Regions from separate parts of the Pseudomonas sp. NFX224 genome, predicted to be linked through region 1. Evidence: predicted binding sites of a transcription regulator. Region 1 holds the regulator's gene; the other holds the start of a gene.
The links. The regulator FliA, encoded in region 1, starts transcription of late flagellar genes. The targets are predictions, from matches to a motif close to CTAAAGTTTNNNNNNNNNNNGCCGNTAA.
Positions count from the first base shown of each region.

Region 2: a site for FliA is predicted at 3,074-3,101, ahead of ACNYC6_RS03955 (methyl-accepting chemotaxis protein). Genes of this name have one in related genera too.

Region 1 is NZ_CP183416.1:4,670,103-4,677,529, reverse strand. Features, by position in the region: gene ACNYC6_RS21400 (chemotaxis protein CheA) at 1-1,061, opposite strand, end outside; gene ACNYC6_RS21395 (protein phosphatase CheZ) at 1,097-1,885, opposite strand; gene ACNYC6_RS21390 (chemotaxis response regulator CheY) at 1,905-2,276, opposite strand; gene fliA (RNA polymerase sigma factor FliA) at 2,442-3,182, opposite strand; gene fleN (flagellar synthesis regulator FleN) at 3,179-4,009, opposite strand; gene flhF (flagellar biosynthesis protein FlhF) at 4,126-5,451, opposite strand; gene flhA (flagellar biosynthesis protein FlhA) at 5,463-7,427, opposite strand, start outside.
Region 2 is NZ_CP183416.1:906,105-913,531, forward strand. Features, by position in the region: gene acnA (aconitate hydratase AcnA) at 1-2,049, shown strand, start outside; gene ACNYC6_RS03950 (type II CAAX prenyl endopeptidase Rce1 family protein) at 2,237-3,028, shown strand; gene ACNYC6_RS03955 (methyl-accepting chemotaxis protein) at 3,133-4,698, shown strand; gene ACNYC6_RS03960 (alpha/beta fold hydrolase) at 4,807-5,484, opposite strand; gene ccoN (cytochrome-c oxidase, cbb3-type subunit I) at 5,579-7,003, shown strand; gene ccoO (cytochrome-c oxidase, cbb3-type subunit II) at 7,014-7,427, shown strand, end outside.

The DNA of each region.
Region 1 (7,427 bases):
CGGGCCGGAGCCGGTGCAGACGCGGCGACAGGTGCCGGCTTTTCGGCTTTCGGCTCGGGCGCCTTGGCTATCGGTTTCGGCGCCGCAGCCTTGGCGACAGGGGCTGCAACCGACGCGCTGGCGCCGATTGCCGTTCCAGCCGTCGCACCCACTTCGGTGAACTTGCCTTTGCCGTGCAATTCGTCGAGCAGCGATTCGAATTCGTGATCGGTGATCAGGTCGCTTCCGGCTGCAGCAGCGGATGGCGCGACTGGCGTCGGCACCGAAGCGATGGCCGATTCCAGCGCATCGACGGCAAAGTTGCCTTTACCGTGAAGCTGGTCGAGCAGTGCTTCGAATTCGTCGTCGGTAATGTCGGAGCTATCGCCCGCGGCTTTCGGAGCCTGCGGTTCGGCCGGGGCAACAGGTGCCACGGCATCGACGGCGAACTGGCCTTTGCCGTGCAGCTGGTCGAGCAACGACTCGAACTCGGCATCGGTGATTTCGTCGCTGGCCGCGGCATCGCTGGCAGGCGCTGGAGCAGCCGTCGGCGCCTCGGCCTGAGCCTTGACAGCGTTCAGCGAGTCCAGCAGTTGTTCGAATTCATTGTCGGTGATGTCACCCGATTCGCTTTCAGCGACAGGCTCTTCAACCCCTTCGGCGACAGGCGCAGGCGCCGCCTCGTCCGCCGTTTGCGGCTCGGCCAGTCGGGCCAGTGCGGCGAGCAATTCAGGCGTGGCAGCCGTGATCGGGCTGCGCTCGCGGACTTCGCTGAACATGCTGTTCACCGCGTCCAGCGCTTCGAGAACCACGTCCATCAGTTCCGAGTCGACGCGACGCTCACCCTTGCGCAGGATGTCGAACACGTTCTCGGCGATGTGACAGCACTCCACCAGCTCGTTGAGCTGGAGGAAGCCGGCGCCCCCTTTTACAGTGTGAAAACCGCGAAAAATTGCATTGAGCAAATCCGCATCATCCGGACGGCTTTCCAGCTCGACCAGTTGCTCGGACAGTTGCTCTAGAATCTCGCCGGCCTCAACCAGGAAATCCTGAAGGATCTCTTCATCGGCGCCGAAGCTCATTAATGGTGTGCTCCTAACAGAACAGGTCTAAAAACCTAAAATCCAAGGCTGGATAACAAATCGTCCACATCGTCCTGACCGGACACAACGTCTTCTCTTTTATCGGCATGAATCTGCGGACCTTCACCCTGAGAGAGATGTTTTTGTGGATCTTTTTCTGCAAGCATCGCTTCACGGTCATGTTCGATGCCCGCAAAGCGGTCCACCTGGCTGGCCATAAGCACGAGCTTGAGCAGGTTGCTCTCAACTTCGGTGACCAGTTGGGTCACTCGCTTGATCACTTGACCTGTGAGGTCCTGATAATCCTGGGCAAGCAGGATGTCGTTGAGGTTGGTCGACACGGCGCGGTTATCCGTGCTGCTGCGCGCCAGGAATCCGTCGACGCGACGGGCCAGCTCGCGGAACTCTTCAGCCCCGACTTCGCGACGCATGAAGCGTCCCCAATCCGTGCTCAAGGCCTGGGCTTCGTCCGCCAGGCTGTTGACCAGCGGCGTGGCGTTTTCCACCAGGTCCATGGTGCGGTTGGCCGCGGCTTCGGTCAGTTTGACCACATACCCCAAACGCTCGGTGGCGTCGGTGATCTGTGACACTTCCTCGGCTTGCGGCATGTGCGGGTCAATCTGGAAATTGACGATCGCGCTATGCAGCTCACGGGTCAGCTTGCCCACTTCCTGATACAGGCCGCGGTCACGGGTCTGGTTGAGCTCATGGATCAATTGCACAGCATCGCCGAACTTGCCCTTTTCAAGGCTCGCGACCAGTTCGACGGCGTGTTTTTTCAGGGTCGATTCAAAATCGCCCTGCGAAGATTCGTTATGCCCCATAGCTCCCCCGTGGCGCAGTTCAACCGATGCGTTCGAAAATCTTCTCGATTTTTTCTTTCAACGCCTGGGCCGTGAAGGGTTTGACCACATAGCCGTTTACACCGGCCTGGGCCGCTTCGATGATCTGCTCGCGCTTGGCTTCAGCGGTCACCATCAGCACCGGCAGGTGCTTGAGCTTTTCATCGGCGCGCACGTGGCGCAGCAGATCGATACCGGTCATGCCAGGCATGTTCCAGTCCGTTACCAGAAAGTCGATGCTCCCGCTGTTGAGAACCGGAATGGCGGTAGTGCCATCGTCGGCCTCGACCGTGTTGGTGAACCCAAGGTCACGCAACAGGTTTTTTATGATCCGCCGCATCGTTGAGAAGTCATCAACGATGAGGATTTTCATGTTCTTGTCCAATTCGACCTCCAAGCAGACTAAAACGCGCCCAGCACCTGGACGCGCCATTTCAATCAATCTGGCAAAACACTCGATGACTGTCTGGAGTACAGCGGATCGAGACCGGCGCGGTTTTCACCCCACCAGCCACGTCGCAGTGCCCCCACACTGCCTTCAGCGCGCTCGCCACTCTCCCAAACGCCCCCGCAAACGGGCCGCGCACTGGCTGTGTAACTGGCTGACCCGAGACTCGCTGACGCCCAGGACCTCACCGATTTCCTTGAGATTCAACTCTTCGTCGTAGTACAGCGCCAACACCAGTCGCTCACGCTCCGGCAAATTGGCAATCGCGTCCGCCAGCGCCGCCTGGAAGCGTTCATCTTCCAGATCGCGTGACGGCTCGAGATGAGCACTCGCGCCATCCTCGTGCAGCCCTTCGTGTTCGCCGTCCTGCAACAGATCGTCGAAACTGAACAACCGGCTGCCCAGGGTGTCGTTCAAAATCCCGTAATAATCGTCGAGACTCAATTGGAGTTCGGCCGCAACCTCGTGATCTTTAGCGTCACGGCCGGTTTTAGCTTCAATCGCGCGAATGGCGTCGCTGACCATGCGGGTATTGCGGTGGACCGAACGTGGTGCCCAGTCCCCCTTGCGCACTTCATCGAGCATGGCACCGCGGATGCGGATGCCCGCGTACGTCTCGAAACTCGCGCCTTTGCTGGCGTCGTATTTGGTTGAAACTTCCAGCAGGCCGATCATCCCGGCCTGGATCAAATCTTCGACCTGGACACTCGCCGGCAGACGCGCCAGCAAGTGATAGGCAATGCGTTTGACCAGCGGCGCATAACGCTCGATCAGCTCGTACTGCGCATCGCGTGCCGATTTCTTGTAGAGGTTGTAGCCGCTGGCTGTCATAGAACCGGTCCTGCCGTTTGTTGCACGAGGCGCTCGACGAAGAATTCCAGATGCCCGCGCGGGTTGGCCGGCAGCGGCCAGGTGTCGACCTTCTGTGCGATCGCCTTGAACGCCAGCGAGCACTTGGAGCGCGGGAAGGCTTCGTAGACGGCACGTTGTTTCTGCACGGCCTTGCGCACGCTTTCGTCGTAAGGCACGGCGCCGACGTATTGCAGGGCGACGTCGAGGAAGCGATCGGTGACCTTGGTCAACTTGGCGAACAGGTTGCGCCCTTCCTGCGGGCTCTGGGCCATGTTGGCCAGGACGCGGAAGCGGTTCATGCCGTAGTCGCGGTTAAGCAGTTTGATCAACGCGTAGGCGTCGGTGATCGAGGTCGGCTCGTCGCAGACCACCAGCAACACTTCCTGGGCCGCGCGGACGAAGCTGACTACCGAGTCACCAATACCCGCAGCGGTGTCGATCACCAGCACGTCGAGGTTGTCGCCGATGTCGCTGAAGGCCTGGATCAGGCCGGCGTGCTGCGCCGGGCTCAAATGAACCATGCTCTGGGTGCCGGACGCGGCTGGAACGATGCGGATGCCGCCGGGCCCCTGCAACAGGACGTCGCGCAGCTCGCAACGGCCTTCGATCACGTCGGCCAGGGTACGTTTGGGTGTCAGGCCCAGCAGAACGTCGACGTTCGCCAGCCCCAGGTCGGCATCCAGCAGCATGACGCGCCGGCCAAGCTCAGCCAAAGCCAGGGACAAGTTCACTGACACGTTAGTTTTCCCGACGCCACCTTTGCCGCCGGTCACCGCGATCACCTGTACGGGATGCATGCTGCCCATGTTATTTCTTTACCTTGTCTTGCATAGACGGAGGCCACATTACTGGCTGCGCGTTCACAAACGGAACAATGCATGGCAGACCATCGATGTAGGTACAAAAACTATTCATTGTTACCTCAGCCTACCTGCTTGGTGGGGCTGTGGTAGATATCAGCGAACATGTCAGCCATGGCTTCTTCGCTGGGCTCTTCCTGCATTTGCACGCTGACGGCACGACTGACCAGTTGATGACGGCGCGGCAGATGCAAATCATCCGGAATCCGCGGGCCGTCGGTCAGGTAGGCCACCGGCAATTCATGACTGATGGCCAGGCTCAACACCTCGCCCAGACTCGCCGTTTCATCCAGTTTAGTCAGAATGCAGCCAGCGAGCCCGCAGCGCTTGTAACTGTGATAAGCGGCCGTGAGCACCTGCTTCTGGCTGGTGGTTGCCAGGACCAGATAATTTTTGGAACGGATGCCGCGCCCGGCCAGGCTTTCGAGCTGCATGCGCAGCGCCGGATCGCTGGCTTGCAGGCCAGCGGTATCGATCAGTACGACGCGTTTGCGCAGCAGTGGTTCCAGCGCCTGCACCAGCGATTGGCCCGGATCGACGTGGGTCACCGACACATTGAGAATCCGACCAAGGGTCTTGAGTTGCTCCTGGGCACCTATACGGTAGCTGTCCATGCTCACCAGCGCGATGTTTTGCGCGCCGTACTTGAGCACGTAGCGGGCAGCCAGCTTGGCCAGCGTGGTGGTCTTGCCCATGCCGGCAGGACCGACCATGGCAATGACACCGCCCTCTTCCAGCGGCTCGACTTCCGGGGTAGCGATCATCCGCGCCAGGTGCGCCAGCAGCATGCGCCAGGCCTGACGAGGTTCTTCGATATCGGTAATCATCGCCAGCAAGTCGCGCGACAACGGGCCGGACAGGCCGATGCGTTGCAGGCGACGCCACAGGTTGGCCTGGGCCGGACGGCTGCCTTGCAGCTGATTCCACGCCAGAGAGCCAAGCTGGACTTCCATGAGTTCGCGCAGGCTGTTGAGCTCGAAACGCATCGAGTCGAACACTCGCGAATCGACAGCCGGTGCAGCACTCGGTGCTGGCGCCGGGCGACGTGGCTCGGCGTAAGTCGGCTCGATGAGCGGTTCGGCGGCGGTCAACGGCAGGCCGGCGAACAACTGGCGATTGGTGGCGTTGTCGCTCTCGCCTTCGCTGCGCAGGCTCAATTCGGCCTGGGCGGTGACGATCCGCGACTGGGTCTTGCGCAGCTCGTCTTCGAGCTCCATGTTCGGAACGCGCGGAGCCAGCGCCGACAGCTTGTAATCCAGGGCAGCCGTCAGCTCGACACCACCGGCGATCCGGCGGTTGCCAATGATGGCGGCATCGGCGCCCAGCTCATCACGAACCAGTTTCATGGCCTGACGCATATCGGCGGCGAAAAAACGCTTAACTTGCATAAACCACTACCTCAGCCGTTGGGCCCTACTGTCGCAACGATGGTCACTTGCTTGTTGTCAGGTATTTCCTGGTAGGCCAGCACATGCAGCCCCGGGACTGCCAGCCGGCCAAAACGCGAGAGCATCGCGCGAACCGGACCGGCCACCAGCAGGATCACCGGTTGACCTTGCATTTCCTGACGTTGCGCTGCATCGATCAACGAGCGTTGCAGCTTCTCAGCCATGCTTGGCTCCAGCAAAACACCCTCTTCCGAGCCTTGTCCTGCCTTCTGCAGACTATTGAGCAATATTTGTTCCAACCTTGGCTCCAGCGTGATCACTGGCAGCTCGGAGTCAGTGCCTACAATGCTTTGCACGATTGCGCGGCTTACGCCGACGCGCACCGCGGCCACCAATGCGGCGGTATCTTGACTCTTGGAAGCATTGTTGGCGATGGCTTCGGCAATGCTGCGAATGTCGCGCACCGGCACCTGTTCGGCCAACAGCGCTTGCAGAACCTTGAGCAATTGCGACAGCGACAGCACACCCGGCACCAGCTCTTCAGCCAGTTTCGGCGAGTTTTTCGCCAGCAATTGCATGAGTTGCTGCACTTCCTCGTGGCCGATCAGCTCGCTGGAGTGCTTGTACAGAATCTGGTTCAAGTGCGTGGCCACTACTGTACTGGCATCGACCACTGTATAGCCAAGGGATTGTGCCTGGGCGCGCTGACTGATCTCGATCCACACCGCCTCCAGGCCGAAAGCCGGATCTTTGGCGGTAATGCCGTTGAGCGTGCCGTAGACCTGTCCCGGGTTGATCGCCAGTTCACGATCCGGGTAAATCTCCGCTTCGGCCAGAATCACGCCCATCAGGGTCAGGCGATAGGCACTCGGCGCCAGGTCCAGGTTGTCGCGGATGTGCACGGTCGGCATCAGGAAGCCCAGGTCCTGGGACAGTTTCTTGCGCACACCCTTGATCCGCGCCAGCAATTGACCACCCTGGTTGCGGTCCACCAATGGAATCAGGCGGTAACCCACTTCCAGGCCGATCATGTCGATTGGCGTCACGTCATCCCAGCCCAGCTCCTTGGTTTCCTGAGCGCGGGCCGGCGATGGCAGCAATTCCTGCTGACGCTTGACCTCTTGCAGGGCCTGGACCTTGACGATGTTCTGCTTGCGCCAGAACAGGTATGCGCCGCCAGCCGCCAGCGCTGCCATGCTCAGGAACGAGAAATGCGGCATGCCAGGCACCAGGCCCATCACCGCCATCAAACCCGCCGAAACGGCCAACGCTTTTGGCGAGGCGAACATCTGGCGATTGATTTGCTTGCCCATGTCTTCCGAGCCGGAAGCACGGGTCACCATGATTGCGGCGGCTGTCGATAACAACAGTGATGGCAATTGCGCCACCAAACCGTCACCGATGGTCAGCAGCGCATACACCTTGCCGGCGTCGGCAAAGCCCATGTTGTGCTGGAAGATACCGACCGCCATGCCGCCGATCAGGTTGATGAACAGAATCAGCAGGCCGGCGATGGCGTCACCGCGCACGAACTTGCTGGCACCGTCCATGGAGCCATAGAACTCGGCTTCCTGGGCTACTTCCGAACGGCGGGCCTTGGCTTGCGCTTGATCGATAAGGCCGGCGTTGAGGTCGGCGTCGATGGCCATCTGTTTGCCGGGCATCGCATCGAGGGTGAAACGCGCGCTTACCTCGGAAATCCGCCCGGCACCTTTGGTCACCACGACGAAGTTGATGATCATCAAAATCGCGAAAACCACGATACCAACCACGTAGTTACCGCCAATCACCACCTCACCGAAGGCCTGGATCACCTTACCGGCCGCAGCGTGGCCGTCCTGCCCGTGGAGCATCACCACCCGCGTCGAGGCCACGTTCAACGCCAGGCGCAACAACGTCGCCACCAGCAGGATGGTCGGGAACACTGCGAAATCCAGCGGCCGCAAGGCGTACACGCAGACCAGCAGCACCACGAT
Region 2 (7,427 bases), 2.8 Mb from region 1:
GAAGCGGAAGCGGCGATGCTCGGTCAACCGGTGTCGATGCTGATTCCGGAAGTGATCGGTTTCAAACTCACTGGCAAGCTCAAGGAAGGCATCACCGCTACCGACTTGGTGCTGACCGTCACCCAAATGCTGCGCAAAAAAGGCGTGGTGGGCAAATTCGTCGAGTTCTACGGCGATGGTCTCGCCGACTTGCCGCTGGCCGACCGCGCGACCATCGCCAACATGGCCCCGGAATACGGCGCCACCTGCGGCTTCTTCCCGGTGGACGACGTGACGCTGGAATATTTGCGCCTGTCCGGCCGCCCGATTGAAACCGTGAAACTCGTCGAGGCCTACAGCAAGGCGCAAGGCCTGTGGCGCTTGCCGGGCAAGGAACCGGTATTCACCGACAGCCTGGCGCTGGACATGGCCAGCGTCGAAGCCAGTCTCGCCGGACCGAAACGCCCGCAAGACCGGGTTTCGCTGCCGAATGTGGCGCAGGCGTTCAGCGACTTCCTCGGTCTGCAAATGAAGCCCACCAGCAAGGATGAAGGTCGCCTGGAAAGCGAGGGCGGTGGCGGTGTGGCAGTGGGCAACGCCGATCTGGCCGGGGAAGTGGACTACGACTTTGAAGGACAAACGGTGCGGCTGAAAAACGGCGCGGTGGTGATCGCGGCGATTACCTCCTGCACCAACACCTCCAACCCGAGCGTGATGATGGCTGCCGGCCTGGTGGCCAAGAAAGCCGTGGAAAAAGGCCTCCGCCGCAAACCCTGGGTGAAAAGCTCGCTGGCCCCCGGCTCGAAAGTGGTCACCGACTACTACAAGGCTGCCGGGCTGACGCAATACCTCGATGAGCTCGGGTTTGCCTTGGTCGGTTATGGCTGCACCACCTGCATCGGCAACTCCGGTCCGTTGCCGGAGCCGATTGAAAAAGCTATCCAGAAAGCCGACCTGACCGTGGCCTCGGTGTTGTCCGGCAACCGCAACTTCGAAGGCCGGGTTCATCCACTGGTGAAAACCAACTGGCTGGCCTCGCCGCCGCTGGTGGTCGCCTATGCACTGGCCGGCACGGTGCGCATCGACCTCAGCCGCGAGCCCTTGGGCGAGGACAAGAACGGCAATCTGGTTTACCTGCGGGACATCTGGCCGAGCACCCGGGAAATCGCCGACGCCGTGGAGCAGGTCAACACGGCCATGTTCCACAAGGAGTACGCCGAAGTGTTTGCCGGCGATGAACAGTGGCAAGCCATCGAAGTACCGCAAGCGGCGACTTATGTCTGGCAGGACGATTCAACCTATATCCAGCATCCGCCGTTTTTCGATGACATTGGCGGACCACCGCCGGTGGTCAAGGACGTCAGTGGCGCGCGCGTTCTTGCGCTGCTGGGCGACTCGGTAACCACCGACCACATCTCCCCGGCCGGCAACATCAAGGCTGACAGTCCGGCGGGCCGCTACCTGCGCGAGAAAGGCGTGGAACCGCGTGACTTCAACTCTTACGGTTCGCGTCGCGGCAACCACGAAGTGATGATGCGCGGCACCTTCGCCAACATCCGTATTCGCAATGAAATGCTCGGCGGCGAAGAAGGCGGCAACACCCTCTACATCCCGACAGGAGAGAAGCTGGCGATCTACGACGCGGCCATGCGCTATCAGGCCGCAGGGACGCCGCTGGTGGTGATCGCCGGGCAAGAATACGGCACCGGATCGAGCCGCGACTGGGCAGCCAAGGGCACTAACCTGCTGGGCGTGAAGGCGGTCATCGCCGAAAGCTTCGAACGCATCCACCGCTCCAACCTGGTAGGCATGGGCGTACTTCCGCTGCAGTTCAAGCTGGACCAGAACCGCAAGAGCCTGAACCTCAGAGGCACCGAAACCCTGGACATTCTCGGCCTGACCGGGATCGAACTGACACCACGGATGAACCTGACGCTGGTCATTACCCGTGAAAACGGCATCAGCGAAAGAATCGAGGTGCTGTGCCGGATCGATACACTTAATGAAGTGGAGTACTTCAAGTCGGGAGGGATTTTGCATTACGTGTTGCGACAGTTGATTGCGTCGTAGCCCTGCGTTGACACAGACACCGCCTTCGGGCGGTGTTTTTTTGTGCTCACGAAAATCCTGTGGGGAGCCTGCTCGCGATGGCGGTGTAACATTCACAAAAAATGCTGGGACACTCCGCTATCGCGAGCAGGCTCGTTCCCACAGGGGGCTGGTGCAGGCCCACAGAATTTAGACACAAGGATTTTCAATGTTCGCCCTGCCATGGACGCTACTGGCTCTGCTCTCGCTCGGCTACGGCATGGCCCTGACCTATGGCCGACTTGGCTGGCTCGCCGGGATATCCGTCGGCTTGTTGCTGATCGCCGGTTACGCCGTCCGCCAACAACAACTTCAGTTCGGTCGCTATCTCGGCCACGCGCTGTTCATCTTTCTCGCCCTGGCCTTGGCGATGCACTGGCTGCCGGGGTTCTACAACGGTCGTGTCATTCCAGCTCAGCAATTCACCGACGATGCCGTGCGGTTCTCCCTGTACCTGAATCTGGACAAACCCCTGATCGGCTTCTGGCTGTTGTTGGTATGTCCTTGGATTGTCGGCTGGCGTTCCCTGCGGCTGTTCCTGTATGCCACACCTTTGGCACTGACTGTGAGCGCGGTGCTGGCCCTGGGCGGCGCGCTGCTGTTGGGTGTCATCGGTTGGGCGCCGAAATGGCCGGAACATGCCTGGCTGTGGCTGCTGAACAACCTGCTACTGGTGACGCTGGTCGAAGAGGCGCTGTTTCGTGGCTATATCCAGGGCGGTCTGAGCCGATGCTTCAAGCACCTGGCGTACGGCGAAAATCTCGCGCTGCTGCTCGCTTCGCTGCTGTTCGGCCTGGTGCACGCAGGGGCAGGCTGGCAATGGGTGTTGCTGGCGGGCCTGGCCGGGATCGGATACGGACTGGCTTACCGTTTTGGTGGACTGGCCGCGGCCATCGCCACTCACTTTGGCTTGAATGTGCTGCACTTTGGCCTGTTCACCTATCCGATGCTGGCGCGCTGACGCAAGGGACGTTTTGCGACGTGCCACTGATTATCGAAAAATAGTCTCAACAAATCCCGATGGAGGCCGATACAACACTTGAAAGCCTTGCGGATTAAAAAGCCATGCGTAACAACCAGCCAATTACACAACGCGAGCGGACATTCCCGGCTCAGCAACGGTTGATTTCCACCACCGATGCCAAGGGCATGATTACCTACTGCAACGACGACTTCGTCGAGATCAGCGGGTTTTCTCGTGAGGAACTGATCCGTGCGCCGCATAACCTGGTGCGTCACCCCGACGTCCCGGCCGCGGTGTTCGCGCACATGTGGGGCACACTGAAACAAGGCTTGCCATGGATGGGCATTGTCAAGAATCGCTGCAAGAACGGTGATCACTATTGGGTTAATGCCTATGTGACGCCGATCTTCGAAGGCAATCAGGTCATCGGTTACGAGTCGGTGCGGGTCAAACCCACCGCCGAACAGATTCACCGTGCCGAAGCGCTCTATCAACGCATCAACCAGGGCAAGTCGGCCATTCCTTCCTCGGATAAATGGTTGCCGGTACTACAGGACTGGCTGCCGTTCATTCTGGTCAGCCAGTTGAGCTTCATGATCGGCGCCACCCTGACCTCGCAGTGGGGTTTCGCCCTGGCCGCCGGCCTTTCGGTGCCGCTGGGCCTGATGGGCCTGAGCTGGCAGCAACGCGGCATCAAGCGCTTGCTGCGTCTGGCTGAGCAAACCACGTCCGACCCGTTGATCGCGCAGATGTACACCGACAGCCGTGGCGCCCAGGCGCGTCTGGAAATGTCGATCCTCAGCCAGGAAGCGCGCCTGAAAACCTGCCTGACTCGCCTGCAGGACACAGCCGAACACCTGACCGATCAGGCGAAGCAGTCCGATGCCCTGGCACACAACAGCTCCACTGGCCTGGAACGTCAGCGCGTCGAGACCGAGCAAGTGGCGACCGCCGTCAATCAGATGGCCGCCACCACTCAGGAAGTCGCCAGCCACGTGCAGCGCACTGCCGATGCCACTCAGGAAGCCAATCGCCTGACTGGTCGCGGTCGTGACATCGCCGGGGAAACCCGCGAAGCGATCCAGCGCCTGTCGGTGGTTGTGGGTGAAACCGGCCTGACCGTGACTCAACTGGCCAAAGACAGTGACGAAATCGGCGGCGTGGTCGACGTGATCAAAGGCATCGCCGACCAGACCAACCTGCTGGCGCTCAACGCGGCCATCGAAGCGGCCCGTGCCGGTGAGATGGGACGTGGTTTTGCGGTGGTCGCCGACGAAGTCCGGCAACTGGCGCAACGCACCAGCGAATCCACCGGGCAGATCCATGCCCTGATCGCCAAACTGCAACAAACCGCCGGCACTGCCGTGCAGACCATGGAAGCTGGACATCGTCAGGCTGAAGAAGGTGTGGCACGGGTGCTGGAAGCGGATCAGGCATTGGTGGGCATCAGCGAAGCGGTGGCCAACATCACCGACATGACCACCCAGATCGCCGCCGCGACCGAAGAGCAAAGTGCCGTGGCCGAGGAAATCAGCCGCAACATCAGCAACATTTCGCACCTAGCTGACCAGACTTCGGAACAAGCACAGAACTCGGCGTTGTTAAGTGAAGAGTTGACCAAGACCGCGAATACCCAGTATTCGTTGGTGGAGCGGTTTAACCGCTGATTGATGCTGGCATGACAAAAACCCGGACAGTGAAAGCTTCCGGGTTTTTTATTGATTCCGTGAAAGTGATGTTGTCTGGTAGGCCCTCATCACAGCCTGCACAACACGTCACTGAATGAATGAAACCACCTTTTGCGCCGCAGCCGCCAAATGCTGCTCATGGGTAAACCCGGAAGCCTTCAGAGGCTTCAAATCATGATCCCCCGCCACCAACCAGAACACCTCGATGCTCGGTGACAGCGCATAGCCTTCCACCGCCTCCCGGTTGCCCAGGGCATCCCGCTCACCCTGCACGATCAACGTGCGGGTTTTCAAAGAAGCCAGATGCTCCACCCGCGGTTTCTCCGGTTTGCCCACGGCATAAAACGGATAACCCAGGCATACCAACGCATCCGCCCCCAATTCATCGGCCAGCAAACTGGCCATCCGCCCGCCCATGGACTTGCCGCCGATGGCCAGCGGCCCGGCGACATGACGCCGCACCTCGGCATACACCTCACGCCAGCATTCCAGCAGTTTCGGCGCCGGATTCGGTGGACGTTTACCGCCATCGACACGGCGTTGCGCCATGTACGGAAACTCGAAGCGCAACACGTTGACGCCATGTGCCGCGAGGCGTGCGGCCATGTCATTCATCCAGGTGCTGTCCATCGGTGCGCCGGCGCCATGGGCGAGGATCAGCGTCGCCGATGCAGCGCCTGAAGCGCCGTCCCAAAGCCATCCGCGATCGCGCGCACACTGCGCCCATTGATCCCCGTCAATACCGGCCTTGTGCCCTTTGTCCATGCTTGCCTCGCTTTTAGTCTGCCTATAACTCCGGCCGAAGGGTGCGCTGCCAAGCGCTGCGCGCTCACTTCGGCTGAACCGTGGATGGGGAACCATGAACACTTCTATCAGTACCGCCTACAACTACAAGGTGGTCCGCCAATTCGCCATTATGACGGTGGTGTGGGGCATCGTCGGCATGGGGCTCGGGGTTTTTCTCGCGGCCCAGTTGGTCTGGCCCGAACTCAACTTCAATTTGCCGTGGACCAGTTTCGGCCGTTTGCGCCCGCTGCACACCAACGCGGTGATCTTCGCCTTCGGCGGTTGTGCGCTGTTCGCCAGTTCGTTCTATTCGGTACAACGCACCTGCCAGACCCAATTGTTTGCGCCGAAAATCGCCGCATTCTGCTTCTGGGGCTGGCAACTGGTGATCCTGCTGGCAGCCATCAGCCTGCCGCTGGGCTACACCAGTTCCAAGGAGTACGCCGAGCTGGAATGGCCGATCGACATTCTGATCACCATTGTCTGGGTCGCCTACGCCATCGTGTTCTTCGGCACGGTGATGAAGCGCAAGACCAAACACATCTATGTCGGCAACTGGTTCTTCGGCGGATTTATCATCACCGTCGCCATCCTGCACATCGTCAACAACCTTGAGTTGCCGGTGAGTTTCACCAAGTCCTACTCGCTGTACGCCGGCGCCACCGACGCCATGGTGCAGTGGTGGTACGGGCACAACGCCGTGGGCTTTTTCCTCACCGCCGGGTTCCTTGGCATGATGTATTACTTCGTGCCGAAGCAGGCCGAACGCCCGGTGTATTCCTATCGCCTGTCGATCGTGCACTTCTGGGCGCTGATCACTCTGTACATCTGGGCCGGTCCGCACCACTTGCACTACACGGCGCTGCCGGACTGGGCGCAGTCGCTGGGCATGGTGATGTCGCTGGTGCTGCTGGCGCCGAGCTGGGGCGGGATGATCAATGGCATGATGACGCTGTCGGGCGCCTGGCATAAGTTGCGCAGCGACCCGATCCTGCGCTTCCTCGTGGTGTCGCTGGCGTTCTACGGCATGTCGACCTTCGAAGGCCCGATGATGGCGATCAAGACCGTCAACGCCCTCTCCCACTACACCGATTGGACCATCGGCCACGTTCACGCCGGTGCGCTCGGCTGGGTGGCGATGATCTCCATCGGCGCGCTGTACCACATGATCCCGAAAGTCTTCGGACGCGAGCAGATGCACAGCATCGGCCTGATCAATGCGCACTTCTGGCTGGCCACCATCGGCACCGTTTTGTACATCGCCTCGATGTGGGTCAACGGCATCGCCCAGGGCCTGATGTGGCGCGCGGTGAACGAGGACGGCACGCTGACTTACTCATTCGTTGAAACCCTGGTGGCCAGCCACCCCGGCTTCGTCGTGCGACTGGTGGGCGGTGCGATCTTCCTCAGCGGCATGTTCCTGATGGCTTACAACACCTGGCGCACCGTGCGGGCCTCGCAGCCTGCCGACGTCGCCGCTGCCGCGCAGATGGCCTGAGGAGACCGCCATGAAACACGAAACAATCGAGAAAAACGTCGGCCTGTTGATGCTGCTGATGGTGCTCGCCGTGAGCATCGGCGGCCTGACCCAGATCGTCCCGCTGTTCTTCCAGGACGTGACCAATAAACCGGTGGAAGGCATGAAGCCCTACACCGCGCTGCAACTGGAAGGTCGCGATCTCTACATCCGCGAAGGCTGCGTCGGCTGCCACTCGCAGATGATCCGGCCGTTTCGCGCCGAGACCGAACGCTACGGCCACTACTCGGTGGCCGGTGAAAGCGTCTGGGATCACCCGTTCCTCTGGGGCTCGAAACGCACCGGGCCGGACCTGGCGCGAGTCGGAGCGCGCTACTCGGATGACTGGCACCGCGCGCACTTGTACAACCCGCGCAACGTCGTGCCGGAATCGAAGATGCCCGCC